One region of the Castellaniella daejeonensis genome, then DNA from elsewhere that is predicted to be linked to it. Evidence: predicted binding sites of a transcription regulator. Region 1 holds the regulator's gene; the other holds the start of a gene.
The links. The regulator FliA, encoded in region 1, starts transcription of late flagellar genes. The targets are predictions, from matches to a motif close to CTAAAGTTTNNNNNNNNNNNGCCGNTA.
Positions count from the first base shown of each region.

Region 2: the regulator FliA is predicted to act here: its motif matches at 1,277-1,303, upstream of ABD022_RS07140 (flagellin N-terminal helical domain-containing protein).

Region 1 is NZ_BAAAFN010000007.1:787-11,841, forward strand. It holds gene ABD022_RS04295 (DMT family transporter) at 1-600, shown strand, start outside; gene ABD022_RS04300 (PIG-L family deacetylase) at 710-1,672, shown strand; gene trmD (tRNA (guanosine(37)-N1)-methyltransferase TrmD) at 1,677-2,474, opposite strand; gene rimM (ribosome maturation factor RimM) at 2,549-3,172, opposite strand; gene rpsP (30S ribosomal protein S16) at 3,195-3,455, opposite strand; gene ABD022_RS04320 (sulfurtransferase TusA family protein) at 3,565-3,810, opposite strand; gene alaS (alanine--tRNA ligase) at 3,807-6,431, opposite strand; gene ABD022_RS04330 (hemerythrin domain-containing protein) at 6,602-7,012, opposite strand; gene ABD022_RS04335 (RNA polymerase sigma factor FliA) at 7,121-7,873, opposite strand; gene ABD022_RS04340 (flagellar protein FlaG) at 8,208-8,561, shown strand; gene fliD (flagellar filament capping protein FliD) at 8,649-10,028, shown strand; gene fliS (flagellar export chaperone FliS) at 10,035-10,466, shown strand; gene ABD022_RS04355 (flagellar protein FliT) at 10,481-10,816, shown strand; gene fliK (flagellar hook-length control protein FliK) at 10,842-11,055, shown strand, end outside.
Region 2 is NZ_BAAAFN010000011.1:241-17,609, forward strand. It holds partial or broken gene ABD022_RS07135 (transposase) at 1-151, opposite strand, end outside; gene ABD022_RS07140 (flagellin N-terminal helical domain-containing protein) at 305-1,195, opposite strand; partial or broken gene ABD022_RS07145 (IS3 family transposase) at 1,458-1,648, opposite strand; gene ABD022_RS07150 (hypothetical protein) at 1,665-2,033, opposite strand; gene ABD022_RS07155 (DUF1153 domain-containing protein) at 2,030-2,344, opposite strand; gene ABD022_RS07160 (NAD(P)-dependent alcohol dehydrogenase) at 2,516-3,616, shown strand; gene ABD022_RS07165 (YchJ family protein) at 3,603-4,016, opposite strand; gene ABD022_RS07170 (ABC transporter permease) at 4,043-4,726, opposite strand; gene ABD022_RS07175 (ABC transporter permease) at 4,723-5,439, opposite strand; gene ABD022_RS07180 (transporter substrate-binding domain-containing protein) at 5,540-6,358, opposite strand; gene ABD022_RS07185 (TrkH family potassium uptake protein) at 6,478-7,842, opposite strand; gene ABD022_RS07190 (potassium channel family protein) at 7,861-8,517, opposite strand; gene ABD022_RS07195 (alkene reductase) at 8,684-9,682, shown strand; gene ABD022_RS07200 (GatB/YqeY domain-containing protein) at 9,689-10,144, opposite strand; gene ABD022_RS07205 (NRDE family protein) at 10,211-10,990, opposite strand; gene ABD022_RS07210 (methyl-accepting chemotaxis protein) at 11,173-12,777, shown strand; gene ABD022_RS07215 (flagellar protein FlhE) at 12,774-13,226, shown strand; gene fabA (3-hydroxyacyl-[acyl-carrier-protein] dehydratase FabA) at 13,299-13,811, shown strand; gene fabB (beta-ketoacyl-ACP synthase I) at 13,823-15,040, shown strand; gene ABD022_RS07230 (CynX/NimT family MFS transporter) at 15,148-16,431, opposite strand; gene ABD022_RS07235 (MFS transporter) at 16,428-17,369, opposite strand, start outside.

The sequences.
Region 1 (11,055 bases):
ATCAACAGCCTGTTTCCCTTGCTGTTCGCCCTGTTGACCTGGGCCTTCGGCGGCCAGCGACCGAGCCGGCGCGCGAGCCTGCTGATGGGACTGATCCTGCTCGGACTGGCGCTGGTCCTGGACCTGCCCGGCCTGCTCGGTAACGACGATCCCCTGGGCCTGCGCTGGGTGGAAGGCGTCCTGCTGGCCTTCGGCAGCGCCTCGTTCTTTGCCTGCGCGCTGTGGATCACCGAGCACAGGCTCGCCACCCTGGCAGGCCCGGTGCGCAGTCTGTACACCATCCTGATCGTCTTCTGCGCCATGCTGGCGGCAGGCGCCGCCGAGTTCATGCCCGACGGCATGCGCACGCCCGACAGTCCCGTCGGCTGGATCGCCCTGGCGGCCCTGTCTCTGTGCTACACAACGGGTTTCTGCACTCTGTTCATCCTCATGCCTCGGCTGGACATGGCGCGCAACGCCCCGGTCATGAACGCCGAACCGGTCGCCAGCCTGGCGCTGGGCTGGCTCATCCTGGACCAGGCCTTCGACGGCCGCCAACTGCTGGGCGGCCTGATCGTGCTGTCCTGCATCGTGATCCTGGCCTATTCCAGGCGGCGCTGACACCGCCGGCGACATGGCTTCCTACGCAACAACTCCCCGAACCATGATCTTCCCTCCATCGGCGTCCGGACCGCTCTTTCGCCGCCCGATCCGCCGGTCCCGCCCGCCCGTGAATTTCCTGGCCGCACTGGCTCTCGTCCTGCCCATGGCCGCCGGAGCGGTTCTGCCGGCGCCCCGGCAGGCTGCCCCCAAGACCGCCGCGCCGGCCGTGCCCCAGGCCGCCGCAGACTGCACGGCAGGCAAGGTACTGAGCTTCGTCGCACACCCCGACGACGACCTGCTGTTCATGAATCCCGATCAGGATGACGCCATCCGTCAGGGGCGCTGCGTACACACTGTCTATCTGACGGCCGGGGACCGGGGCAAGGGGCTGGACTATACCCTGGCGCGCGAGCGCGGCATCAAGGCCGCCTATGCCGACATGGCCGGCACTGCCGACGCCTGGAACACCGATGGCCTGGCGGTCGGTGCACACATACTGGTGCGCCATACCCTGCGCGCCAATCCGCGCATCCAGCTCATCATGCTGCGCCTGCCCGATCCCTGGCTGGGCACCGGCTGGGGCAGTCTCACTCCCCTGAGCCGGCTCGAATCCGTGCCCCACGCCCGCGTACGGTCATATGCTCCCTACCCCGATATCTACACGCGCGGCGAACTGGTCCACCTGCTGGCCGATCTGATCCGTCAGGAACGCCCCCAGGACGTCCGCCTGATGGATCCTTCGATCACCATTCCCTACCGGTCGCTGTGCTGGCGCTGCGCCGGGCACGACCACCCGGACCATATCGCCGGTGCCCGGCTGGTGGAAGCCGCCATGGCGTTTGCCCCGGGGCCGTATTCCCGCACCGCCTATCTGAACTATCCCAGCCAGGAACTGCAGGCCAACCTGAATGCGGAACAGACAGCGCGCAAAACCGCCATTTACCTGCGCTATGCGCAAGACGACCCGCTATCCTGCCCGCCCGGCACCGATTGCTCGGCGCCCACGGGCCCCGAAGCAGCCTGGGTATCCAGGCAATACTATGCCCGCCCCGGGAGCCGGACACTGCAGGCGCTGGGGGCACGACCCTAGCCAGCTACCCCTTGCCGCCTGGCTTCGAATCCCGGCCAGCCTGTTCCAGCACACGCTCGTCGCTGCCGTCCAGGCGGCCTGCCGCCCGCGCACGTTCGATCAACTCGGGCCGGCGCGCTGCCGTCAACGCCAGGGACTGCTCACGCCGCCAGGCCGCGATGCGGGCATGGTGGCCGGACAACAGAGGCTCGGGAACCGGGTCGCCCCGCCAGACCTCGGGCCGCGTGTAATGGGGACTGTCCAGCAAACCGTCCAGGGCGGGATTGAAGGAATCCTGCACGGCGGATTCGGCATCGTGCAACACGCCGGGCAGCAGCCGCACCACACTGTCCATCAGGACCATGGCCCCCAGCTCGCCGCCCGACAGCACGAAATCCCCCAGCGAGACTTCCTCGTCGACGCAGCGATCGATGAAACGCTGGTCGATCCCCTCGTAGCGGCCGCAGATCAGGATGGCGCCCGTGCCGTCCGCCCAACGCCGGGCGCCGGCCTGGTCATGGGTCCGGCCGGCCGGCGACAACAACACGACGGGCGCGGGCGCTTCCGGGGTGTCGGCGCCTGCCTGCAGGCGGGCGGCACGCGCCGCCTCGACTGCCTGGGACAGCGGTTCGGCCAGCATCACCATGCCCGGTCCCCCGCCATAAGGCCGGTCATCCACCGTCCGGTGCACATCGGTCGTGAAATCCCGGGGATTCCAGGTCACCAGGGACCAGATGCCGCGTGCATGCGCGCGGCCGCTGACGCCCTGGTCGCGCACGGCAGCGAACATCTCGGGAAACAGCGTGATCAGGTCAAATCGCATGGCACGGGCCGAAAGGACGGGAACGAAAGGCAAGGCGCCGCCCAGGCGGGCTGGTGCATCCGGGATGCGGATATTCAGAAATCGGCCGGCCAGTCGCTGTCGATGCGGCGGGCCTGGAGATCGACATGCTGCACGTGTGCCGCCACGAAAGGCACCAGCACGTGACGCGGCCGGCCGCGGGCATCGGTCTGCGGGCGAAAGACACCGTCGGCATCCGGCGCTCCCAGAGCCACCTGCAGCACGGCATGGGCGCCATTGTCCAGCACCTGGTCGACGCGTCCCAGCAGGCGGGGACCGTCATCTCCAACGCCGTGAAAATCGCAGCCGATCAGGTCGACCCAATAGTATTCGTCTTCGCCTGTCGAGGGAAACGCCGCCCTGGGAACCCAGACGGTGTATCCGCGCAACAGCTCAGCCGCGTCACGGTCGGCAATCCCGTCGACCTGGGCGACCAGGAACTGCCCCCCCTGGCGGCGGCAGGTGCGGATGTTCATACCTTCCGGACGCGACGAAGCGCCCGTTCCCAGGGCGGGATCGGGCGCCTTGAACCACCAGACCGGAGCGCCCTGCAGGGCATCCGCCTGGGGAGAATAAGGCTGGATCTTCAGCCAGCCGCGCACGCCATGGGCCGAGACCACCCGGCCGACCTCGACCAGGTTGTCCGGCAGCGCAGCGCCCGGGGAAGCGGTATCGGCCATTGCCGGCACGACGGGACCGCAATCAGGCGGCGGACGCAACCTTGGCGGAATATTCCTTGACCAGGCGAGCAGCCGTATCGGACAGCTGGGCGCCATTGTCCACCCAGTACTGGACGCGATCCAGGGCCAGGCGCAGATTTTCCTGACCTTCACCGGCGACGGGGTTGTAGAAACCCACGCGTTCGATGAAACGGCCATCGCGGCGATTACGCGAATCGGCAGCAACGACATTGTAGAAGGGACGCTTCTTCGAGCCGCCGCGGGCCAGACGAATCACAACCATTGATAATCCTTTGAAAATGCTGTGAAAAACGCAAAATTTTAGCATCAGACAGACAGTATCCGCAATGGATGCGGGGAAACGGCCTGCAAATGCCGGGAAAAACAACACATCAGCGGCGCTGGACGTAATGCACCTGGACCGCGTCCTCGCGCATCCGCTGGGCCAGCAGCGCATTGCCCGTCTGCTGACAGAACGCCTGGAAATCCCGGCCCGCATGCGGATCGGTGGTCAGGACGGCCAGCACCTGACCGCTTTCCATGTGGGCCAGAGCCTTTTTGGTGCGCAGGATCGGCAGGGGGCAATTCAGCCCCCTGGCGTCGACCTCCTGGTCAGCATGCGGCCATTCCGCCGTCATGCCGTCTCCAGCCGTGCAGCCAGCCAGGACTGCACTCCGGCCAGGGCGCCATCCAGCGCACCTACATCGGAACCGCCGCCCATGGCCATATCGGGACGGCCGCCGCCCTTGCCGCCCACCTGGGCAGCGACTGAACCGACCAGGTCGCCGGCCTTGATCCGCGCCGTCAGTTCGGGACTGACGCCGGCCACCAGGCTGATCTTGTCATCCGCGACGGCAGCCAGCAGGATCACCGCGCCGGGCAGCTTCGACTTGAGCTGGTCGACCATGCCGCGCAGCGCCTTGGGATCGACACCCGCCAGCCGGGCAGCCAGCAGCTTCACCCCGGCAACGTCCACGGCCTGGCCGGCCAGATCGGAGCCCGCAGCCGCGGCCAGCTTGTCTTGCAGGCGTTCGAGTTCACGCTCGACCTGGCGCGTCTGCTGCTGCAGCGCCTGGATGCGTTCCGGCACCTCCGCGGGCTGGGTCTTGAGCAAGCCGGCCGCCCGGTCCAGCGTATCGCATGTCCGCTGGACCCAGGCCAGGGCATTGCGCCCGGTGATGGCCTCCACCCGGCGGATGCCGGCGGCCACGCCGCCCTCGGAGACAATCTTGAACAGGCCGATGTCGCCCGTGCGCGCCACGTGGGTGCCGCCGCACAATTCGCGCGAAAACCCGATATCCAGCACCCGCACCACGTCGCCGTACTTCTCGCCGAACAAGGCCATCGCCCCGCCGGCCACGGCCTCGTCGTAAGCCATGTGCTGGGCCTGCACCGCCTGGTTGGACAGGATTTCATCATTGACGATGGCTTCGACCCGGGCGATCTGCTCGGCCGTCATCGGCGCATCGTGGGCGAAGTCGAAGCGGGTCTTGTCCGGATCGACCAGCGAGCCTCGCTGCTGGACGTGTTCGCCAAGCACCTGGCGCAAGGCCTTGTGCATCAGATGTGTCGCGGAATGGTTGCGCATCGTGTCGGCGCGGCGCTGCGCATCGACTTGCGTGCGCACCGTGTCGCCCACGGCCAGCGCCCCCTGTTCCAGGATGCCGTGATGGCCGAATACATCGGCCTGAATCTTCTGGGTGTCTGCCACCTGGAAGCGGGCCGACGCGCCCGCCAGCAGGCCTGTATCGCCCACCTGGCCGCCGGACTCGGCGTAGAACGGGGTCGCATCCAGCACCACAACGGCCTGCTGGCCCTGCGAGATCGAGGACACGGAGACCCCATCGACGTACAGTGCCGTCACGGTGGCCTGGCCTTCCAGGTGATCGTAGCCGTCGAAGCGCGTTGCCACGCCGTCATAGCTGAGGTCGGCCGCCGCCTTGAACTTGCCGGCGGCGCGCGCCTGCTCGCGCTGGTGCGCCATGGCCTGCTCGAAGCCGTCCAGGTCGACAGGAATGGAACGCTCGCGGCAGATGTCGGCCGTCAGGTCGACCGGAAAACCGTAGGTATCGTACAGAGTGAACAGCGTCTGGCCGTCTAGCGCCTGCCCTGCCGGCAGGGCCGCCAGGGCGGATTCCAGGATGCGCATGCCGTTTTCCAGGGTTTCGCCGAAGCGTTCTTCTTCCTGGCGCAGCACCTGCTCGACCCGGTTCTGCTGCGCGGCCAGTTCGGGATAGGCTGCGCCCATCTGCTCGACCAGATCGGCCACCAGCCTGTGGAAGAACAGGCCTTTCTGGCCGAGTTTGTGGCCGTGGCGCAGCGCGCGCCGGATGATGCGGCGCAGCACGTAGCCGCGTCCTTCGTTGCCGGGAATCACTCCGTCGACCACCAGGAACCCGCAGGCGCGGATATGGTCGGCGATGACCTTCAGGGAATTGTCGGCCAGATCGGTGCAGCCGGTCTCGCGCGCGGCAGCGCGGATCAGGTTCTGGAACAGGTCGATCTCGTAATTGGAATGGACGTGCTGCAGCACGGCGGCAATGCGCTCCAGGCCCATGCCGGTGTCCACGCAGGGCTTGGGAAGCGGGTGCATCGTGCCCTGCGCGTCGCGCTCGAACTGCATGAACACCAGATTCCAGATCTCGATGTAGCGGTCGCCGTCTTCCTCGGGCGATCCCGGAGGGCCGCCCCAGATTTCGGGGCCGTGGTCGTAGAAGATTTCGGAACAGGGGCCGCAGGGGCCGGTATCGGCCATCTGCCAGAAATTATCAGAGGCATAGCGCGCACCCTTGTTGTCGCCGATGCGGATGATGCGCTCGCGAGGTACGCCGATTTCCTGCGCCCAGATGTCGTAGGCCTCGTCGTCTTCCTGGTAGACCGTGACCCACAGCTTTTCCTTGGGCAGGCCGTAGACTTCGGTCAGCAGGGTCCAGGCATAGGTGATGGCATCGCGCTTGAAATAATCGCCGAAGCTGAAGTTGCCCAGCATTTCGAAGAACGTATGGTGCCGGGCGGTATAGCCGACGTTTTCCAGGTCGTTGTGCTTGCCCCCCGCGCGCACGCAGCGCTGTGCGGTCGTTGCCCGGCGGTAGGGCCGGGTGTCCTTGCCGGTGAAGACGTCCTTGAACTGGACCATGCCGGCGTTGGTGAAGAGCAGCGTCGGGTCATTGCCCGGCACCAGCGGCGAAGAAGGCACGATCTGGTGCCCTTTCGACTCGAAAAAGGACAGGAATTTCTGACGGATCTCGGAGGTTTTCATTCGTTTGGCCGCTGGGGGAAACTAGCCGGCCATTATATTCGTTTTGATACCACGAACCGCGCTTCATCGCGGAAACACCCGGCCGGGCCGGCGCACCCGTACATCGCCGGGCGGCACGGGCGGCGTCATTCCCCGCCCGCGCGCAACCGCCCTGCTTCCGGCAACGCCGCCTACAACGCCTCGATGGCCGGATAGAACTCGCGGTTTTCGCGCAGCATCCGGTCATGCACGTTTCTCAGTATCGTATTGGCTTCGGCGCGGAAATCTTCCGGGCTGCGGGTCAATTGCGTGGCATTGCCCCACCGGCGGGCAAAATTGATGAAGGCGCTTGCGATGCCCTTCATGTCATTCTGGTAGGCGACGCTCATGCGCGCCATGCGGTCATCGCCGCTTTGCTCCAGCGAGGGATACAGGATCCGGTCCTCGATGGCCAGATGCTGGGTGACGACCTGGGCCAGGGCCTTCAGTTCGTGGGCGATGTCCACGGCATGGTCAGCGATCCCCTGGTGGGACAACCGGCGCAGCAAGCTGATGCCGCTGAGAATTTCGACGTGCTGGTGCTTGAAACGATCGATGTTCATGATGAGGTTCCCTCGCCATTGTGAATCCGGCAGCCTGTGCCGTATAAGATATATATTAAATGAATCTTATTGCGCACGCAAGGCACACGCGGCCCGAGAGGACTGCCCTTATAGGAGATGCTCGTAGTCGTCGGTATCCTCGTCGGGTTCCCAGGAATGGCTGGCCAGCCAGGCACGGATGCGCGCCACGGCCTGCGATCGCAGCTGGGACACGCGGCCTTCGGTGATTTCCAGCACGGCAGCGATTTCCTTCTGGTTCAGGTCCTGCTCGAACTGCAGCGACAGCAGCAGCTGTTCGCGCTCCGGAAGATTGCGGATCGCCTCGATCAGCACCGATCGAAGGCTCTCGCGCATCAGCCAATCCAGCGGATTGCCGCCACCGCCTTCCGTCGTGGTGTCCAGCGCACCTTCGCCGCCACGGTCTTCCCGATGCTGCGCCAGGTCTTCGTACATCAGGATCTGAACCCCATGGGCCTCTTCGAGCAATGCCTGGTAGTCGGCCAGGTTCAGGCCCATTTCTTCGGCGATCTCGGCCTCGGTCGCCGGACGCAGCAGACGGTGACGCAACGTCCGGATGGCGTCTTCGATGCTGCGCGCCTTGGCGCGCACGCTGCGCGGCAGCCAATCCTGGCTGCGCAATTCGTCCAGCATGGCGCCGCGGATGCGGGTGACCGCATAGGTCTCGAATTGCGCGTCCGCCTGCTGCTGGTAACGCCGCACGGCATCCAGCAACCCCATCATGCCCGCCTGCATCAGGTCGTCGAGTTCGACGCTGGCCGGCAGCTTGCCGATCAGCGCCAGGGCCTGCCGGCGCACGAGCGGCGCATGACGGGCAATCAGCTGGTCCTCGGAAAGAGGCATCGCACAATCCGTGAAACACATCATAAAATGCAAGTATGCATCATGAACGCCCCGGATGTTCCCCAAAGCAACACGGCTTTCCACCGGGAATTTCCCCTGCTGGCCACACGAGGCCTCCTTCGCAACATCGCCCATGAAGGCTTTGTGGGGATTGCGCCTAAAGCTTTTCCTGATTCTGCCGTTATGCCAGAGTGAGAACCCAGGAAGCGTCCGATCCCGAGCGACATGTCCCGGACACTTTCTGCAACAGAACAAGCACACCTGGACAGGAGCACGCATGATTCACCCCATTGGAAACCAACTGGCCTCTTCTAGCCTGGGTCTGGCGGCTCCCATGTCCGAGCGTCAGCAGGCCCAGCCCGACCCAGCCGTCCAGGTGGCGCCTGTCGAGGATACGCAATCCGGCCGCTTCGACAAGCAGGCCGACCAGCGCGCGCTCGGACTGCGCCAGCCGATCGAACCGCCACAGTCTTCCCTGGAAAAGGCCCTCGAGTCCGTCAACAACAGCCTGAAAGCCTGGTCCACCGGCATCCGCTTCGACATGGACGAAGACGCTCAGCGCCTGGTCGTCTCGATCGTGGACAGCGCCTCCGGCGAAGTTCTGCGCACGATCCCGTCCGAGGCCGTCCTCCGGGTCGCCAAAATGATCGTCCAGCTGCAGGGCTCCGGAGTGGACACCAAGGCCTGATCGCCGAATCTGAAACGAAATCTCACCCCATACATCGCCTTTGCCGCCGCCGAACCGGGGCATAATGGCTGAACGGAGAATCACACCATGGCATCAGTCTCTTCCCTCGGCTTGTCCGGTCTGCCCCTGTCCGACCTGCTCGACAAGCTGCAAACCAACGAAAGCCAGGTTCTGAACACCATCAAGAGCCGGCAGACCGCGGCGGAAGCCAAGCTCTCCGCATACAGCAAGCTGAAGGACGCGGTCGCGTCCCTCCAGAAGGCCGCCCAGGCCGTCGGCAAGACCGACACCTTCGGGGCGCTCGCCGTGAAATCCGGCTCGGATGCCTTTTCCGCGACGGCCACCAGTGCGGCCATCCCGGGCCAGTACGCCATCCAGGTCGACCAGCTTGCCTCGGCCCAGACCCTGGTCTATGCCGGCCGGGCGGACCGCACCACCGACATCGGCACCGGCGGCACCCTGAAGATCACCATCGACGGCACCGAAAAGTCCATCGACCTGAGCGACAAGGGCACATCCCTGGACAAGCTCGTGGCCGCCATCAACGCCGACAAGGACATCGGGGTCAATGCCACCATCGTCAACGACGGCACACCCGGCAGCCAGTACCGCCTGCTGCTGACCAGCCGCGAAACCGGCGAACAGAAATCGGTCACCAACATCACGGTGGATGGCAATGCCGACCTCGAAGCCTTCCTGGGCTACAGCGGGGGCGGCTCCACGGCGGGCGTCACGGTCCAGGACGCCACCAACGCCGAGCTCACCATCAACGGCATCGCGGTCACCAGCCAGAGCAACACCATCGAGAACGTGATCGATGGCGTCAAGCTGACGCTGAACCAGACCACGACCAGCGCCGCCAGCCTGACCCTGAGCCGCGACGACGGCGCCGCCAAGAAGGCTGTCGGGGACTTCGTCAAGGCCTACAACGATCTCCTGGGCACCATCAAGACGCTGACCGCCTACAACGTCGATGCCCAGACTTCGTCGGCCCTGACCGGCGATTCGGTCGCGCGCTCGGTCCAGACACGCATGCGCGACGCCCTGTCCGGGTCATTCGATCCATCCAGCAATCTCAATCTGTCGAAGATCGGCATCACGACCGACCCCAAGACTGGCGAACTGAAGATCGACGACGCGAAGTTGTCCAAGGCTCTGTCCGAGAACCTCGACGGCGTCAAGTCCCTGTTCACCAGCGGCACCGGCATCGGTTCCCGGGTGGATACTGCGGCAAACGCCTTCACCAAGGCCGACGGGATCTTCAGCACCACCACCGAAGGCCTGAACAAGACCATCACCGACATCAAGAAGCAATACGATGCGACTTCCGACCGCATCGATCAGCGCATGGAGACCTACCGCGCCCAGTTCACACAACTGGACGCCATGGTCAGCCAGATGAACTCCCTCAGCAGCTACCTGTCGCAGCAGCTCAGCGCGCTCAACGGCAGCAAGAACAGCAAATAACCGGCCATGACCTACGCGCCCCGTTCCCGCTCAGCCCGCGCCACCGGCACCTATGCCAATATCGGACTCGAGACCGAAGTTCTCAGCGCTTCGCCCGAGCGCCTGATCTCGCTGCTGTTCAGGGGCGCGCTGACGGCCATCGCCCAGGCCCGCCACCATATGCACAACGGCAACATCCAGGAACGCGGCAAGGCCCTGTCCAAGGCCATCGACATCGTGGACTCCGGCCTGAAGGCGGGCGTGGATACAGAACGCGGCGGCGAAGTCGCCCGCCTGCTGATCTCGTCCTACGAACTCATCATCCGCGACCTGATGCTCGCCAATCTGCGCAGCGATGAAGCCAAACTCGATACGGCCGAGAAGATGCTGACCGACCTGGCCGGTGCCTGGCACACGGCCGTCGATCCCCAATTCGGCGATCCGCCCCCCAGCCACTGACCGGAATCCCGCCATTGAGCACGCCGCACGCCTCCATCCTCGAGCGCTACCAGGAAATCGCCGACTTGTCCGGCCAGATGCTGAACAAGGCCCAGACTCAGGAATGGGACGAACTGGTGGAGCTCGGTGCCCGCTATCAGGAAGCAGTCGAGCGCCTGAAGGCGCTGGACCCGCTGGACGACGACCAGAAAACCGCCAGGCGGGAATTGCTGACCCGCATCCTGGACGACGATGCCCGAATCCGCCAATTGATCGCACCCGAGCTCGAACGCCTGAGCCACCTGCTGGGCACATTCAAACGCCAGCGCACCGTCCTGCAAGCGTACTACAGCACGGTGCGCCCGCACTAGGCATCCGCCCAGGAATCACCCCGCCATGAGCATCGGTGCCCCTTCAAACCTTGGCACGCTACTGATCCAGCGCCTGGATGCCGTGCTGGGCACCACGCTGGGCCAGCAGGCCAATCTCGTTTCGGGAGCCGGCCCGCAGGCCGTCCCCCAGCCCGGCAATACCGAAAATCCCAACGCGCCGCAGAACCCCACCCAGCGCCATCCCCGGGAAACAGTAGACAGGGCCACCCAGCAGGGAC
Region 2 (17,369 bases), on a different contig from region 1:
GCACATCCATGCGGCCGTATTTGGCGCGCCACTTGTAGAACGTCGCGGAGCTGATGCCCAGCTCACGGCACATCTCTGGCACCGTGATGCCGACCTCCACCCGTTTGATCGCGTCCAGGATTTGACTGTCTGTGAATCGTGACTTCTTCAAGCTGTAGAACTCCTCAATGAGGAATCTGACCGCACCGCTTTAATGAGGGGATTACCAACAAGCCATCGTATCAAACAAAAAAGCCACTGGCTTGCGCCAGTGGCTTTTCGTATGCCCGAGACAGTCGAGGCAGCCTCGAACCCACTGTGCGAATTAACGCAGCAGGGACAGCATGGTCTGCGGAACCTGGTTGGCTTGCGCTAGCACGGCGGTACCGGCCTGCTGCAGAATCTGTGCCCGTGTCATGTTAGACACTTCCACCGCGTAGTCGGCGTCTTCAATACGCGAGCGCGAAGCCGACAGATTGGTTATGGTGTTGTTCAGATTGGCGACCGTAGATTCCAAGCGATTCTGGATCACACCCAATTCGCTACGGGCCTTATCGACATTTTCCAACATTTTGTCGACGGTGTTGATGGTCTTCTGAGCATTCTCCACTGCACCAGATCCGGTGCCAGTGACAGTGATAGCAGAAGAAGCATTAAAGCCGGCACCGCTAGCAGCAGAGCCAGTAGTAGTGACACCGTCCAGAAGACCGCCCGAAGTTACGGTAGCATTAAAGGTCTTAATATTGATGACGTCATTGGCAGTCGTATTGGCCCCGACCTGGATCGACAGAGTCCCAGATGCGCTCAGCAACTTGGTTTCATTGAACTTCGCCCCATTGGCAACACGATCAATTTCCGACAGGCGCGCAGCGATTTCATCCTGAATCGATTGGCGGTCGGACGTACCATTCACATCGTTGGCAGCCTGAACAGCCAGTTCGCGAATACGCTGCAAATTATTGTTGATTTCGTTCAGGTTGCCTTCAGCGGTCTGAGCCAGAGAGATACCGTCGTTGGCATTGCGAGCAGCCTGGGTCATGCCTCGCACTTGGGCGGTCATACGGTTGGCAATGGCCTGTCCAGCCGCATCGTCCTTGGCGCTGTTAATGCGCAGGCCCGAGGACAGACGTTGGATCGCAGAACCCAGGGCGGACTGAGACTTGTTCAGATTATTCTGAGAGACCAGAGAGAGGTAGTTAGTATTGATAACAGCCATGAGAGACTCCTAAGTTGTTCGGCGGAGATCCGCCCGTGTTGCCCAGGATGACAAACTGAGTGACCTCCTGTTCTGCCCCGTTAACGGAAGGGGACAAAGGAACTTTAGGGCTGTAATCAAGTTTTTTATGTCGACTCGTCCTGGGTTTCGTAGCGTCTTTGCAGTTGAAGCAGTAGCGAGCGTAAGTCGCAAGGTGAGCTTGGCCTGTCGGTCGAACTGCAAATGATGGGCTTGCCCCGTCCCGCCGGACAGGTTGGTTAACCTAAGAAATCGCCGCCTCGAACTGCATGGGGCTGACGTACCCAGCGTTGAGTGCTGGCGTCGTGAGTTGTAGAACCGCTCGATGTAGTCGAACACATCGGCGCGACATTCATCTCTGGATCTGTGGATGCGTCGGCTCAGCCGTTCGGTTTTCAGCGTGGAGAAGAAGCTCTCCATGGGTGTAATGACCCAGCGGAACCTGCGCAGGTCAGGCGGCTAATGCGAAGGCCTCGGCCGGAGTTTTCATGTTCAGTGCCGTGGCCACCGAAGGGAGCGCCTGAATCCGTGGCCTGAAGCCCACGGCGCGCTTTTTGACCTGCCAGCCCTTGAGCTGGAAGATGCGCTGCACTGTGTTCTTGTTGAACCCCAACAGGTGAGCCACCGTCCGGTAGCCAAAGGAGGGCGATTCTTCAATCATAGCCTTGATGGGTTCGGCAAACTGCGGGTCAACCTTGGGCGCGGATTTGGTCGGCTTGTAGTACACCGTGCGCCGGGGGATACCGAACCACTGGCACAGCTTGGAGATCGAGACGGTAAAGCCTTCTTCCTTCAGTCCCTGGCGGATCGTCTCGATCATTTCTCGTCCTCGCTCAACAGGGACTGCAATTTTTTTCTTGCGCGTAGCTCCAGCATCGCCTCGCCGTAGGCCTCTTGCAAGTCCTTGATCTGGCGTTCGTATTGTTCTTTGACGTCCAGCGGATTGGCTCTCAGCGCGTTTTCCATGCCCCGCTTGGCGTCATCGACCCATTTCTCCACTTCGGAGGGTGATAGGTCGTAGGTGCGGCTGGCCTCGGACACCGTGGTTTTGCCCTGAATGATGTCCAGCACCAGCGCGCTTTTGCGCTTGGCCGTCCATCGTTTGATCTCGTCTTCCATCTTCGTACTCATGGTGATTTCCTGAATTATCACCTGAGCAGGTTTTTACTGGGTCATTACATCCACGCAAAAAGGATTCCCATGACCTGGCGCAAACACCAGCCCTTGGCCAACCGATACGATGAAACCATCGCCTGCGGGCCGGCAAGCCATTGACCCGCATCTCATCCAAGGAGAACGCCGATGGTTGCCACCATGAAAGCCGCCGTATTCGTCGAACCCGGCCGTATCGAACTGACCGACAAGCCCATTCCCGATGTCGGTCCCAACGATGCGTTGGTCCGCATCACCACGACCACGATCTGCGGCACCGACATCCACATCCTCAAGGGCGAATATCCGGTCGCCCCAGGCCTCACGGTCGGCCACGAGCCCGTGGGCGTCATCGAAAAGCTCGGCAGCGCAGTCACCGGCTACCAGGAAGGGCAGCGTGTGATCGCCGGGGCAATCTGTCCGAACTTCGGCTCCTACGCCGCCCAGGATGGCGTGCCATCGCAGGACGGCAGCTACCTGATCCCTTCGGGACGCTGCGGCTGCCATGGCTACAAGGCCACCGCCGGATGGCGTTTCGGCAATTTGATCGACGGCACCCAGGCGGAATACGTGCTGGTGCCGGACGCGCAGGCCAATCTCGCGCCGATTCCGGACGGCCTGACCGATGAGCAGGTGCTGATGTGCCCGGACATCATGTCCACAGGCTTCAAGGGGGCGGAAAACGCCCACATCCGCCTGGGTGACACGGTGGTCGTCTTTGCACAAGGCCCCATCGGCCTGTGCGCAACCGCCGGGGCTCGCTTGCTGGGAGCGACCACCATCATCGCGGTGGACGGCAATGCGCACCGCCTGGGTATTTCGCGCAGGCTGGGGGCCGATATCTCCCTGGATTTCAATACCTGCGACGTGGTCGACGAAGTGATGCGGCTCACGGGCGGGCGCGGCGCCGATTCGGCCATCGAGGCGCTCGGCACGCAGACCACGTTCGAGCAGGCTCTGCGCTGCCTCAAACCGGGCGGGACCTTGTCCAGCCTGGGGGTGTATTCCCAGGACCTGAGGATTCCGCTCGATGCCTTCGCCGCCGGCCTGGGCGACCATCGCATCAATACGGCCTTGTGCCCCGGCGGCAAGGAACGCATGCGCCGCCTGATGAATGTGATTGCAGCCGAGCGCCTGGACCTGGGCGTGCTGGTCACCCACCACTACAAGCTGGACGACATCGTTGCGGCCTACGATCTGTTTGCCCACCAGCGCGACGGCGTGCTGAAGATCGCCATCAAGCCGGTCTGACTGGCTCCTGCCCATCCACGTACACCCAGATCCCGTCCAGCCGCGTGAAGCGGCTGGTCTCGTGGATCCGGGTGGCGCGCCCGTGGACGCGCACCCGCGCGATGAATTCCACGATTTCGGTGTCGGCGTCCAGGCGGACATGGCGGCGCACTTCCAGTCCCAGCCAGCGCGTGCCCGGTTCGTTGGGGTCCAGGGTGGCGGGACGTGTGTCGGGGTGCCAGGTCTGCAGCAGGTAGTCCAGTTCATCCAGCACGTAGGCGCTGTAGCGTGAGCGCATCAGGGCTTGGGCGTCGGGCGCCCGCAGGCGCAGGGGGCCGTGATGCCAGCGGCCGCAGCAGTCGGCGTAGGCGGCCGGAAGGCCGCAGGGGCAGGCGGCGGGGAGGGTGGGGGCGCGTTTCATCGTGGCGGGATGGCGGGTCGCGGCTTCTATTCCCCCGACCGGATCCCCAGCCCGCGCTCCACCAGCCAGGCGCAGCCCAGCAAGGTCACGTTGATGGCCAGGTACAGGATGCCGGCGATGATGAAGGTCTCGACGATCAGGTAGCTCTGGCTCATCAGGCGCCGGGCGAAGCCGGTCAGTTCCATGACGGCGATGGTGGAGGCCAGGCTGGTGCCCTTGATGGCCAGCACCAGTTCGTTGCTGTAGGCCGGGAAGGCCTGGCGGATGGCCAGGGGAAAGCGGATGCGGCGGAAGATCTGCAGGCGGCTCATGCCGCAGGACGCGGCGGCGTCCAGCTGGCCGGCCGGCACGGATTGCAGTCCGCCGCGGATCGCTTCGCTCATGTAGGCGCCGCTGTTCAGGGCGATGGCCAGGATGGCGCAGCGCGCGCCGTCGGAAAACAGCCACCACAGGGCGGGCTGGTCGCGCACGGATTCCAGGGTGCCGATGCCGTAGTACAGCAGGAACAGCTGGATCAGCAGCGGCGTGCCGCGAAAAACGGTGCTGTAGGCAAAGGCGGTGCCCGACACCAGCGGGTGGCGCGTAGTGCGCATCAGCGCTGCGCCCAGGCCCAGCAGTGAGGCGAACAGGATGGAGAACAGGCCGATGCGCAGGGTGATCCAGAAGCCCTCGATCAGGACGGGTACGGCGTGCTCGAACAGCTCGATCATCGTCCGGCCCCCCGCATGCCACGCCCGAAATGGCGCTCGGCCCAGACGAACAGCCCCTGGCTGCAGGCCCCGATCAGGAAATACAGGATGCCGGCCATCAGGTACAGGATCAGGGGTGCGCGCGTGGCGGCCGAGCCCAGCACCGCGGCGCGCATCAGTTCGACCAGCCCCACCAGGGACACCAGTGCGGTGTCTTTCAGGGCGGCCTGCCAGACGTTGTTGGCACCGGGCAGCGCATACCAGAACAGTTGCGGCAGGGTGATGCGCCGCAGGCACTGGCGGCGGTCCATGCCGATGGCGCGGGCGGCTTCGAGCTGGCCGGGGTCGATGGCCTTGAAGGCGCCGCGAAAGACTTCCACGCTGTAGGACCCTGAAATCAGGGCGATGGCCAGGATGCCGACCAGCATGGGAAAGACAGTGCTCATCAGATCGTCCCATTCCAGCCAGTCGGCCAGGTCGGCGGCGGGCTGCACCGTACCGAAGAACAGCAGGTAGATGATGAGCAGTTCCGGCACGCTGCGCACGATCAGGGTGTACAGGGCGACGAGCGCGCGCGCCGGCCGGCTGGCGCCGGTCTTGGCGGCAGCGCCGGCGATGCCGATCGCCATGCCCAGGCTGATGCCGCACACGCTGATGAAGACGGTCATGGCCGCGCCGCGCAGCAGCATGGCGCCCCAGCCGGCGCTCAGGATGTCGTGCAGGGTCTGGATCATGAAATCAATGGAAAACCCCGAGGCGGCACCGGCGTGCGGTGGCCGGCTGCCCCGGGGAAATGGCGCCGGCGCCCGGAGGCACCGGCGGTGTCGTCAGGCATTACTTCTGGCAGGCGGCGTAGTTGGACAGGTCGACGCCGAACCACTTGACGCTGGAGGACTTGATGGTGCCGTCGGCGATCAGTTCGCACAGCGCCTTGTCGACCTTGGCCTTCAGCTCGGTGTTCTTCTGGTTGATGCCGGCCCCGATGCCCAGGCCCAGGATTTCCGGGTCGGCGCTGCTCTTGACCACGGCGTCGGCCAGGGCGAACTTACCCTTGCCGGTGGTGTCCAGGAACTGGCTTTGCGGGGTAACTTCGGAGAAGGTCGCGTCCAGGCGGCCGGCCGACAGGTCCATTTGCATCTGGTCCTGGGTCTCGTAGGTCTTGAGCTTCAGGTCGGGGGCGTATTTCTGCAGGAAGGCGCCCTGGGTGGTGCCGCTTTGCACGCCCACGGTCTTGCCGGCCAGCCCGGCCATCAGGGCCTTGGAATCGGCGGCCTTCAGCAGGGCGTCGCCCTTGGGCAGCACGAAGGCGGAATCCTCGGTGGCGTAGGGGATGCTGAAGGAGATGACCTTGGCGCGTTCGGCGGTGACGGACATGCCCGAGATCACCAGGTCGAAGCGCTCGGCCTGCAGGGCGGGGATCAGGCTGTCGAAGGCCTGGACCACGAAGCGGCATTTCATGTCGAGCTTCTTGCACAGGGCGTGGCCGACGTCGGCGTCGAAACCGGTGACTTTGCCGCTGGCATCGACCATGCTCCAGGGCGGATAGCCGCCTTCGGTGCCGATTTTCAGGGTGGCGGCCGAGGCCGTGGAGGCCAGGCCTGCGAGGCCGAGGACAGCGCACAGCGCCGCCTGTCGTGCGATGGAAATCACCATGGGCGGGATCCTAATGAAAGGTTGAGACTGAGAAAAAAGTAATAGTAGTACATCGGGCGCCGCGCCGGGGAAGACATGGCCCCGCCCGGGGCCTGCGGGCCGCCTGGATCCGCAGGGTTTCAACCGATCTGAAGCATGGTTTCGGGATATCTCACCCGGCTGCGCCGCTGTGTGCCCAGGCTGTAGACCAGGGTCAGGGGACCCAGGCGCCCGACGAACATCAGCAGCATCAGCACGATCTGGCTGGGCAGGCTCAGGGTGCCGGTCAGGTCGGGGCTGATGCCGGTGGTGCTGAAGGCCGACATGACCTCCATGACCACGGCGATGAAGGGCAGGTTTTCGAACAGGCTGACCAGGAAGATGCCCAGGCACACCAGCAGGCCCGACACCATCATCAGGGCCAGGGCCTTGTGGATGGTTTCGGGAGCGATGGTGCGGTGCATCAACACGACTTCCCTGCGCTGCAGGATGTAGGCCCGGACCACCGCCAGCAGGACGATGAAGGTGGCGAGCTTGATGCCGCTGGCCGTGGACAGCGAGCCGCCGCCGATGAACATCAGCCCTGTGAGCAGGAATCGCGAGCTGTCGTACAGTTGGTCGACGTCCACGCTGGCGAAGCCGGCCGTGCGTGCCGCGACGACCTGGGTCCAGGCGGCCAGGCCCTGGCCGGCGGCCGGCAATGCGCCCAGGGTATGGGGGTTGCGCGCCTCGATCAGCCAGAACAGCGCGAAGCCGGCCAGGTTCAGGACCAGGGTGCCGATCAGCATCAGCCGCGTGTAGTAGGCCAGCGTGGCCCAGCTGCGCTTCTGCTGGATGTCGGCCAGCACGCTGAAGCCCAGCCCCCCCAGGATCACGCAACCGGTGATCACGAAGGTGGTGACCGGGTCTTCGGTGAATTTGACCATGCTGCCCGCAAAGAGCGACAGGCCGGCGTTGTTGAAGGCCGATACGGCGTGGAATCCGGCCAGCAAGAAGGCGTGGCCCAGGCTGTCGTGGCGCCACCACCATAGGGTCAGGATCAGGATGGCGGCGCCTTCGATCGCCAGGGAAAACTTCAGCACCGTCAGCGCCGTCTGCCGGATGCGGGTGACGCTGGTCTGGTTGAAGGCCTCCAGCGCCAGGGCCTGGTATTTCAGGCTGACGCGCTTGCCCAGCGTCAGGGTGGCAATGATGGCAAAGGTCACGAAGCCGATGCCGCCCACCTGCACCAGGGCCAGCAGCACGGCCTGGCCGAAGAAACTCAGGTCGTGGGCGGGGTCGATCAGCATCAGGCCGGTCACGGTGACGGCGGATGTGGCGGTGAACAGCGCCTCGAAGACGCCAAAAGGGTGGCGCTGCGCGATCGGCAGGGACAGCAGCGCGGTCCCGATCAGGATCAGCACGAGAAAGCTGCCGGCCAGGACCGCTGGCGGGCTGGCCTGCAGCTGGCCGGTGCGGCGCACCTGGCGGTAGGCTTGCAGCGGATGGATGTTGAAACGAGCCATGCGTGCGGGGGTGGAGGGTCAGCTCAGTTTCGGAGCGGCGTTCTTCAGTTCGTGCAGCGGGCCGAACAGGATCAGCGTGTCCTTGGTGCGCACCACGAACTGGTCGGTGGGATGCACGGTGGTTTCTCCCTTGCGCTTGACGGCCAGGGCATGGATGGCTCCCGGGGGATCGGTTGTCAGGGCGTCGCCCAGGGTGCGGCCGTCGAGCTGGGCGCTGGCCTCGATCTCGACTACAAAATCGCCGTTGCCCAGCGAGATGTAGTCATTGACCATGGGGTAGCTGAGCACCTGGGCGATGCGGATCCCCATTTCTTCCTCGGGATGGATGATGCGGCTGGCGCCCAGTTTGGCCAGGATCAGGTGGTGCGCGCGTGAGGAGGCCTTGACCCAGAGTTCCTTCACGCCCAGCGATTTCAGGTGCACGGTGCAGACCAGGCTGGCCTGCAGGTCTTCGCCGATCGCGACCAGGACCACGTCGTATTCGCCCAGGCCCAGCTCAGCCAGGGTGTCGCGGTCGGTCACGTCTGCGATGGCCGCGCGAGTCAGGCGATCGGCCATCTGGTCGACCACCCGGCCGTCGGCGTCCACGCCCAGGACCGAATGGCCCAGCCGCATCAGTTCCAGCGAGGTGGCGCTGCCGAAGCGTCCCAGGCCGATGACGGCGAATTGTCCCATGGTGCTCCTTCGTGCAGTTCCGGTTGGCGTCTCGGCCATGGTCAGGAACTGGAAAATCTGGTAAAAACCCTGATGGATTTTTGTGCGAATTTAATATCTGGATGGTGCGTTGCAGCAAATTACGACAGGGAATGCGCTGAACCAGCCCCGCTTTTTCCCGCATGATATGACAAGTTTGTTCGATCCGGTCAGGCTGGGGGAAATCGAGCTGCCCAATCGCATCATCATGGCGCCTGCGTCGGGTGCGTGGCCCGCGCAGCGCCGCGTGCCCGACGACGGCATGCGCGCCTACTATGCGCGGCGGGCAGATGCGGGCCTGATCCTGGCAGGTCCCGCCTCGGTGTCGCCGCTGGGGATCGGTCACCCGGATACGCCGGGTATCTGGAATTCGGCGCAGGCCCAGGGCTGGCGTGCGGTCACGGATGCCGTGCATCGGCGCGGCGGGCGCATCGCCCTGCAGCTGTGGCATGCCGGCCGGGTGTCGGATCCCGAATACTTGTCGGGAGAAATGCCCGTGGCGCCCAGCGCCATTGCTTGCGGCCGGGGGCCGTGCCCGCAGGCCGGGGGGTTCGTCGTGCCGCGCTGCCTCAGGCTCGACGAGATCCGGCGCGTGATTGCGGATTTCGAGCAGGCGGCCCGCCAAGCCTGGCTGGCCGAGTTCGACGGGGTGGAGGTGCATGCCGGAGACGGCTACCTGATCGACCAGTTCCTGCACGATGGTTCCAACGGACGCCAGGACGATTACGGCGGCTCGGTGTGCAAGCGCAGCCGCTTCCTGCTGGAAATCGTCGACGCCTGCATCGGCATCTGGGGAGCAGGGCGCGTCGGGGTGCACCTGTCGCCGCGCGGTGACCGCTACGACATGCGGGATTCGGATCCGGCGTCCCTGTACCTGCATGTGGCGCGCGAACTGGGCCGGCGGCGCATCGCCTTTATCTGTGTGCGCGAACACGAAGGTGCGGATGCGCTGACCCCGCTGATCCGCGATGCCTTCAGCGGCGCGGTGGTGCTGAGCGAGGGTTACGATCCCGATTCCGCGCTGCGCGCCATCCAGGCGGAACGCGGCGAGGCCGTCGCATTCGGCCGGGCATTCGTGCGCACACCCGACCTGGTCCGGCAGATCCGGGACGGCCTGCCCCTGGCGCCGGAGGCGGCCGCCGGCTGAGGCCGGCTATAGCCGGGCGCGGACCTGGGCCGATACCGCGGACATATCGGCGCGGCCGGCCAGAGCCTTTTTCAGCTGCCCCATGACGGCGCCCATGGCGGCGCCGCCCTGCAGGCCTTGCGCGGCGGCCTGGGCAAGGGCCGCATCGATGGCGGCGGCGATTTCCTCGGGCGAGGCCCCCTGGGGCAGGAATTCCTTCAGGATGTCCAGTTCGGCGCGCTCCTGGGCGGCGCTTTCGGCACGGCCGGCGGATTCGAATGCCGCGATGGACTCGCGGCGCTGCTTGACCTGCTTTTCGATGATGGCCAGGATCGCCGCATCGTCGGGTTCGACACGCTCGTCCACTGCTTTCTGCTTGATGGCGGCCTGCAAGAGCCGCAGCGTGCCCAGGCGGGTGCTGTCGTGCGCACGCATGGCGGCTTTGACGGCGTCGGTGATCTGGCTGGCGAGCCCGGTGCTCATGGCGATTTCCTGTAAGGCGTGAAAAGCGGCATTTTAGCGCGCGGCCATGCCGTCGCTGCCCGTTTCCTATGCTTGCGGATCCCGCAGGCGCCAGTCGTGGCGCTCGTCCGGGCGTCCGCCCGCGTCGTAGCCCAGCTCGCTGAAGAATGTCAGGCCATCGGTGCTTCTCGCCAGCACTGTCGAGCAGCGGGTGCCGTAGTCCGGGCTGATGATGAAGGGGCTGCTCAGCAGGCGCTCGCGTTCCGGCGCCAGGCCGGTGTCGGGCAGCAGCGCATCGTCGGCCGGGGTTGTGTCGCGCAACCGTTCGAACACTTGTTCGGGTTCCCGCGACCAGGCGGCCGGCGGCAGGGTGTCCAGCGCGGCGCGCAGCCGCGCGGCCTTGGGCCAGGGCGTATCGAGCAGGTGGTTCGACAGCACGTAGCGTCCGGGCTCCAGGCGGCGAGGCGTGCGCGCGGCATCCCGGTTGCCCAGGTACCAGGCCTGGCGCGCATCGCCGACGATCAGGTTGAAGCCCGCCCAGTCGTCCGCCCGGGCTGCGATGGCTGCGATCCAGGCTTCCGGGGCGCTTGCGCCAAGCAGGAAATCGCTGACCAGCAGGCCGCGCGAAGGCGCGCCGGGCCGCACGGGCCGCCCCGGCTCCCGGTAGTTGGTCAGCAGGGCGTAGCGGCCATCCGCGGTTGCGCCCATCCAGGTGCCGCCGCCTTGCAGGTCGCGTCCGGCAATCAGGTGCGGGGCTTCTGGCCAGGGTCCGGCCGCCCGGGCCGGACGGTCGTGGAATTCGTCCCGGTTGGCGGCGATCAGCAGGGGCCAGCCGGGGGCCCCGAGGGAAAGGTAGGCGATGCACATGGGCGTGGGTCAGACGGACAGGAATCCCTGGATATGGCCTTTTTTCCGCAGCTTGGGCGAAATCCTTCAATCGTATACTGTTTTTGCGACCGCGACGGGATCCGCTGGCGGCCGCCCCCGGGAAGATTCGCGGGCGCAGCTGTGTTGTGGGTCACGATGATAGGTATGGGGGAAAATACATCATGTCACGGTCACTGCAGGCCTGGACGCGTTCGACTGCGTTCAAATTTGCCTTGTTCACTCTGGCGGCGATCGTCGGCATCGTCGTGCTGACGATGTCTCTGCTGTGGATGGAGCGCGGCGCCCTGTTGCAGGAGCGCCAGATCGGCGCGCGCCAGACCGTCGAAACGGCCTACGGGGTGATCGCCTATTACCACCATCAGGCGGAAACCGGTGTCCTGCCCGAAGCCCAGGCGAAACAGCAGGCCATGGATGCCATTCGCGGCATGCGCTATAGCGGCCAGGAATATTTCTGGATCAACGACATGACGCCGCGGATGGTGATGCATCCGATCAAGCCCGAACTCGAAGGCAAGGAACTGGGGGGCATGAAGGATCCCGACGGCCTGCGGCTGTTCGTGGCCTTCGTGGATACGGTCAAGGCCAGCCCGACGCATGACGGCTATGTGTTCTACCTGTGGCCCAAGCCGGGCGTGGAACGGCCCGTGCAAAAGGTCTCCTACGTGAAGGAATTTACGCCCTGGGGCTGGATCCTGGGCTCGGGCGTGTACCTTGACACCGTCGATGCGGTCGTCTGGGGTCAGGCCGGCGGATTTGCCCTGGCGGCGGCCATCCTGGCGCTCATCCTCCTGGTCGTGGGCACGGCCCTGTCGCGCCGGCTGGTGCGGCAGCTGGGAGGCGAGCCCGATGCCGTCATCCGGATTGCCGACCGCATGTCGCAGGGCGACTTGCGCGTGGACATCCCAGTGCGCCCGGGGGACAGGGCCAGCCTGATGCACGCGATGCGGCTCATGCGCGACGGCATTGCCCAGGCGGTGGCCCAGGTTCACCAGGGCACCGAGTGGATCGGCCGGTCCGTGGAGAAGATCGTGCACGGCAACCTGGACCTGTCTTCGCGCACCGAAGAGCAGGCCGCCTCGCTGCAGGAAACTGCCGCCAGCATGGAACAGCTCACCAGCACGGTAAGCCACAATGCCGCCAATGCCCAGCAGGCCAACACGCTTGCGGCGACCGCTTCCGAGGTCGCTTCGCAGGGTGGGCGGACCGTGTCGCAGGTGGTCGAGACCATGAGCGAGGTCAATGCGTCCACGCGCCAGATGTCCGACATCGTCGGCGTCATCGACAGCATTGCCTTCCAGACGAACATCCTGGCCTTGAATGCGGCGGTGGAAGCCGCCCGCGCCGGCGAGCAGGGCAAGGGCTTCGCCGTGGTGGCTTCCGAGGTCCGGGCGCTGGCACAGCGGTCTTCCAACGCCGCCCGGGAAATCCGCGACCTGATCGACGATACCGTGCGCAAGATCCAGTCCGGGGCCGAGCTGGCCGATGGCGCCGGCCAGACCATGACCGAGGTGGTCGTCAGCGTGAAGCGGGTGGCCGACATCATGTCGGAAATCACGCTGGCCAGCCGGGAACAGGCGTCCGGCATCGAGCAGATCAACCAGGCCATCAGCCAGATGGACCAGGTGACCCAGCAGAACGCGGCACTGGTGGTCGAGGCGGGCGCAGCCGCCCAGTCCCTGAACGACCAGATGAATGGCCTGAACCGCGCCGTTGGCGTCTTTCAGCTGAGCGGGCCGGGTGCGGCGCCCGCCTTGCCGCAGGCATGACACATGCAGGCCAGGGATCGCGCGGTGTAGCGGCGGCGATGGCCGCCGCGCTGGCCCTGGCCGCCGGTGCGGTTCAGGCCGGCAACGGCCGGGCCTGGACCCTGGACCGGGTCAGCCAGGGGCTGCAGGCGCAGGGCAGGGCGGTGACGGTGGTTTACGAGCCCGGCCCGCGGGATGCCGCAGTGCCTGCGTCCGCCCGCATCATCCAGGTCTATGCCTCGCGTGACTACGACAGCACGGCCCATGTTTCCACCCGGCTGTGCTGGGGATCCGAGCAGGGCCCGTGCGTGCCGCTGGAAGGCCGCAGCGTCGAGACACATGCCTTCGACGGCCGCGCGGCGCGCGGGCCGCTGCTGCTGGTGCATCGGGTCGAAGGCTGGGGCAGCGACCATCCTCCGGTGTTCGTCCGGGGCACCGTGACGGTGTGGTTCAGCCTCGGGTTATACTAGTCAGCTTACCTGATTTACAGGGTGCCTTGCGCCCGAAATGGCCGCCGAGCCGGGAATCTCTGACGGAAAAACATGCAAAAGAACAGCTATAGCTACGAAGAACTGCTGGCGTGCGGGCGCGGGGAACTTTTTGGTCCCGGCAATGCCCAGCTGCCCCTGCCCCCCATGCTGATGCTCGACCGGATCACGCACATCGACGACAAGGGCGGCGCGCACGACAAGGGCCAGATCGTGGCCGAGCTCGACATCCGTCCCGACCTGTGGTTCTTCGGCTGCCATTTCCAGGGCGATCCGGTCATGCCCGGCTGCCTGGGGCTGGATGCCATGTGGCAGCTGGTCGGTTTCTTCCTGGGCTGCTGCGGCGGCCAGGGACGGGGCCGCGCGCTGGGCGTGGGCGAAGTCAAATTCACCGGCCAGGTCCTGCCCACCGGCAAGCTGGTCCGCTATACCATCGACATGAAGCGCGTCATGATGCGCAAGCTGGTGATGGGGATCGCCGATGCGCGCATGGAAGTCGACGGCCACGAAATCTACGTGGCCCACGACCTGCGCGTGGGTCTGTTCACCCGCACGGACAATTTCTAGGAGGTTCGATCATGCGTCGTGTCGTCGTCACCGGCATGGGTATCGTGTCCAGCCTGGGCAACAACCAGACCGAGGTTCTCGACAGCCTGCGCCATGGGCGCTCCGGCATCACGTTCCAGCCGGAATACGCGGAACAGGGCCTGCGCTCGCATGTGGCGGGTTCGGTGCGCCTGGACGCGCTCGACCGGATCGACCGCAAGCTCGGCCGCTTCATGGCCAACGGCCATGCCTATGCCTGGCTGGCCATGCAGGAAGCCATCGAGGACGCCGGCCTGACGCCGGATCTGGTCTCCAACCCGCGCACCGGTCTGATCGTCGGTGCGGGGGGCGCTTCGCATTCCTCCATCAACGACGGCATCCAGACCCTGCATGAAAAAGGCGTGCGCCGCGTCGGCCCCTACATGGTCACCAAGGCCATGGCCAGCGGCGTGTCGGCGTGCCTGGCCACCGGTGCCCAGATCAAGGGCGTGAACTATTCCATCAGCTCGGCCTGCTCCACCAGCGCGCATTGCATCGGCAATGCGGTCGAGCAGATCCAGCTGGGCAAGCAGGACATCGTCTTCGCCGGCGGCGCCGAAGAAGAGCACTGGTCCCTGTCCTTCATGTTCGATGCCATGGGAGCGCTGTCCACGCGCTACAACGATGCACCCGAACGCGCCTCGCGCACCTATGACGCCGATCGCGACGGTTTCGTCATCTCGGGCGGCGGCGGCATCCTGGTGGTCGAGGAATACGAGCACGCCAAGGCGCGCGGCGCGCGGATCCTGGCCGAGATCGTCGGCTACGGCGCCACGTCCGACGGCTACGACATGGTGGCACCGTCCGGCGAAGGCGCGGCCCGCTGCATGCGCCAGGCGCTGCAGGGTGTGAACACCCGCGTGGACTACATCAACACGCACGGCACCAGCACGCCGGTGGGCGACGTCAAGGAACTCGAGGCCATCCGCGAGGTCTTCGGCGACGACCAGCCCTGGATCGCCTCGACCAAGTCCCTGTCGGGCCACGCGCTGGGCGCGGCGGGCGTGAACGAGGCCGTCTACACCCTGCTGATGATGAAGCACGGCTTCGTTGCGGCATCGGCCAATATCGACACCCTGGATCCGGCGGCCGAAGGCATGAACGTGCTGCGCGAAACCTTGCCGCAGGCCCGCATCGAAACCGCGCTGTCGAACAGTTTCGGCTTTGGCGGCACCAACGCGACCTTGGTGTTCTCGCGCGCGGGGCTCTGATTCCGCCTGCCCTGGGCAGGCTCCTGCACCGCTCTCCGAATGGCCCGCCACGCATTTGCGCGGCGGGCCATTTCCATTTCAGCGATCTGTCGTTTCGGCGTGCCGGCTCAGTCCGCCTGCTTGCCGGGCGCGGCCGGGCCTGTGGCATGGCAGGGGCTGGCGGCGGGATTTCGAGACACCGGGGCCGCGTCCTCCGCCCGGATGGCCGAGGCGCGCACCAGCGCATTGCGGCCCGCGAGCCAGCCGGCCAGGGCTGTGCTCAGGCCGAGCCCGGCCAGCAGTGTGGTCGAGGACCGGAAATTGCCGGCCCAGTCGTGCAGAATCCCGATCAGCAGGGGTGCGCAGGCAGCCAGGATGTAGCCGGTGGTCTGCGACATGCTGGAAAGATGGGCGGCCACGTGCGCATCCCCGGAACGCAGCACGATCAGCATCACGGCCAGGGCGAATAGTCCTCCCTGACCGATGCCCTGTGCCACGGCCAGCGGCCAGATGGCCCAGCGCGGTCCCACGATCATGCCGATGAGGGCGAGGGCGGCCATTGCCGACAGCAGGACGGCGAGACCGCGCTGGTCCCGGCATCGTGCCGCCGCCATGGGCACCAGCAGGCAGGCGGCGACCTGCACCAGGATCGACAGCGAGGTCACCAGGCCGGCTTCGGTGCCGTCCAGGCCGCGGTCGCGCAGCATCGGCGCCATCCAGCCCAGCACGCAATAGGCCAGCGCCGACTGCAGTCCCATGAACAGGGTGACGGCCCAGGCCAGGCCGTCGCGGCGCAGGCCCCGGACCGGCAGGATGTGGCGCCCCGCTGTAGTCCGGCCGGATGTGCGCAGGGCGATCGGGGCCCAGGCCGCCATCGCGGCCACGCCCGGAATGGCCCAGAGCGCCAGGCCGAGATCCCAGCGGCCGCCCAGGGCCTGGGTGACCGGCAGCGTGACGGCGGCCGCCAGGGCCGCACCCCCGACGAGGCTCATGGTGTACAGGCCGGTCATCAGGGCCGCGCGATCGGGAAAATCCCGTTTCACCAGGCTGGGTAGAAGCACATTGCCCAGCGCGATGCCGGCGCCGGCCAGGCCGGTGCCCAGGAACAGGCCCGCGGTGCCCAGGATGCCGCGCAGGGCCGTGCCGGCAGCGATCAGCGCCAGCACCAGCAGCAGGGTGCGCTCGATGCCGGTGCGCTGGGCCAGGCGGGGCGCAAAGGGGGCGAACAGCCCCATGCACAGCACGGGCAGGGTGGTCAGGTAGCCGGCCTGGGCGCCGCTCAGTCCCAACGCCTGGGTCAGTTCGGGCAGCAGGATGGCCGTACTGGGAAAGAGCGGGCGCAGGTTCGCCGCCAGCAGCAACAGGCTGGCCGCCGTCAGCCAGGCGGCTGTGCGGGAAGCGGGGGCCTTCATGCGGAACGGCGCCGCGTATCCGGCAGGAAGAAGGCCGCCAGGCCCAGCAGGGGCAGGAAGGCGCACAGGTGGTAGACGAAGGCGATGCTGGTGGCGTCGGCCAGCCGGCCGAGCGCGGCGGCGCCGATTCCGCCCATGCCGAAGGCCAGGCCGAAGAACAGGCCCGAGACCGTACCGGTCTTGCCGGGCATGAGTTCCTGTGCATAGACGACGATCGCCGGGAAGGCCGAGGCGATCATGAACCCGGCGCAGAACACAAGGATCAGGGTCCAGTGCAGGTTTGCATAGGGCAGGGCCAGCGAGAACGGCGCCGTGCCCAGGATCGAAGCCCAGATGACGCGCTTGCGGCCGATGCGGTCGCCGATGGGGCCGCCCGCCAGCGTTCCGGCAGCCGCGCCTGCCAGGAACACGAACAGGGCATACTGCGCCTGCTGGATGTCCAGGCCGAAGCGGTCGATCAGGAAAAAGGTGAAGTAGCTGTTCAACCCCGCCAGGTAGAAGTATTTGCTGAAGATGAGCAGCAGCAGGATGAACACGGCGCCGCGCACCTGCCGGGCCGAGAGGCCGTTGTCCGTCTTGCGCAGGGACGAGCGACCGCGCACGCCGGTCAGGTTGGCGGCGTACCAGCGGCTGACGCCCAGCAGGATGCAGATGCCGGCCAGCGCGGCCAGCGATACCCAGGCGACGCTGCCCTGGCCGTGCGGCACGATCAGCAGGGCGGCCAGCAGGGGGCCGATCGAGGAACCGATATTGCCGCCCACCTGGAAGATCGACTGGGCCAGGCCGTGCCGGCCGGCCGAGGCCATGCGCGCCACCCGCGAGGATTCCGGATGGAAGACCGAGGATCCCGCACCCACCAGCGTGGCGGCCAGCACCACCAGGGGAAAGCTCCAGGCCTGCGACAGCAGCAGAAGACCGCAGAATGTGAAGCCCATGCC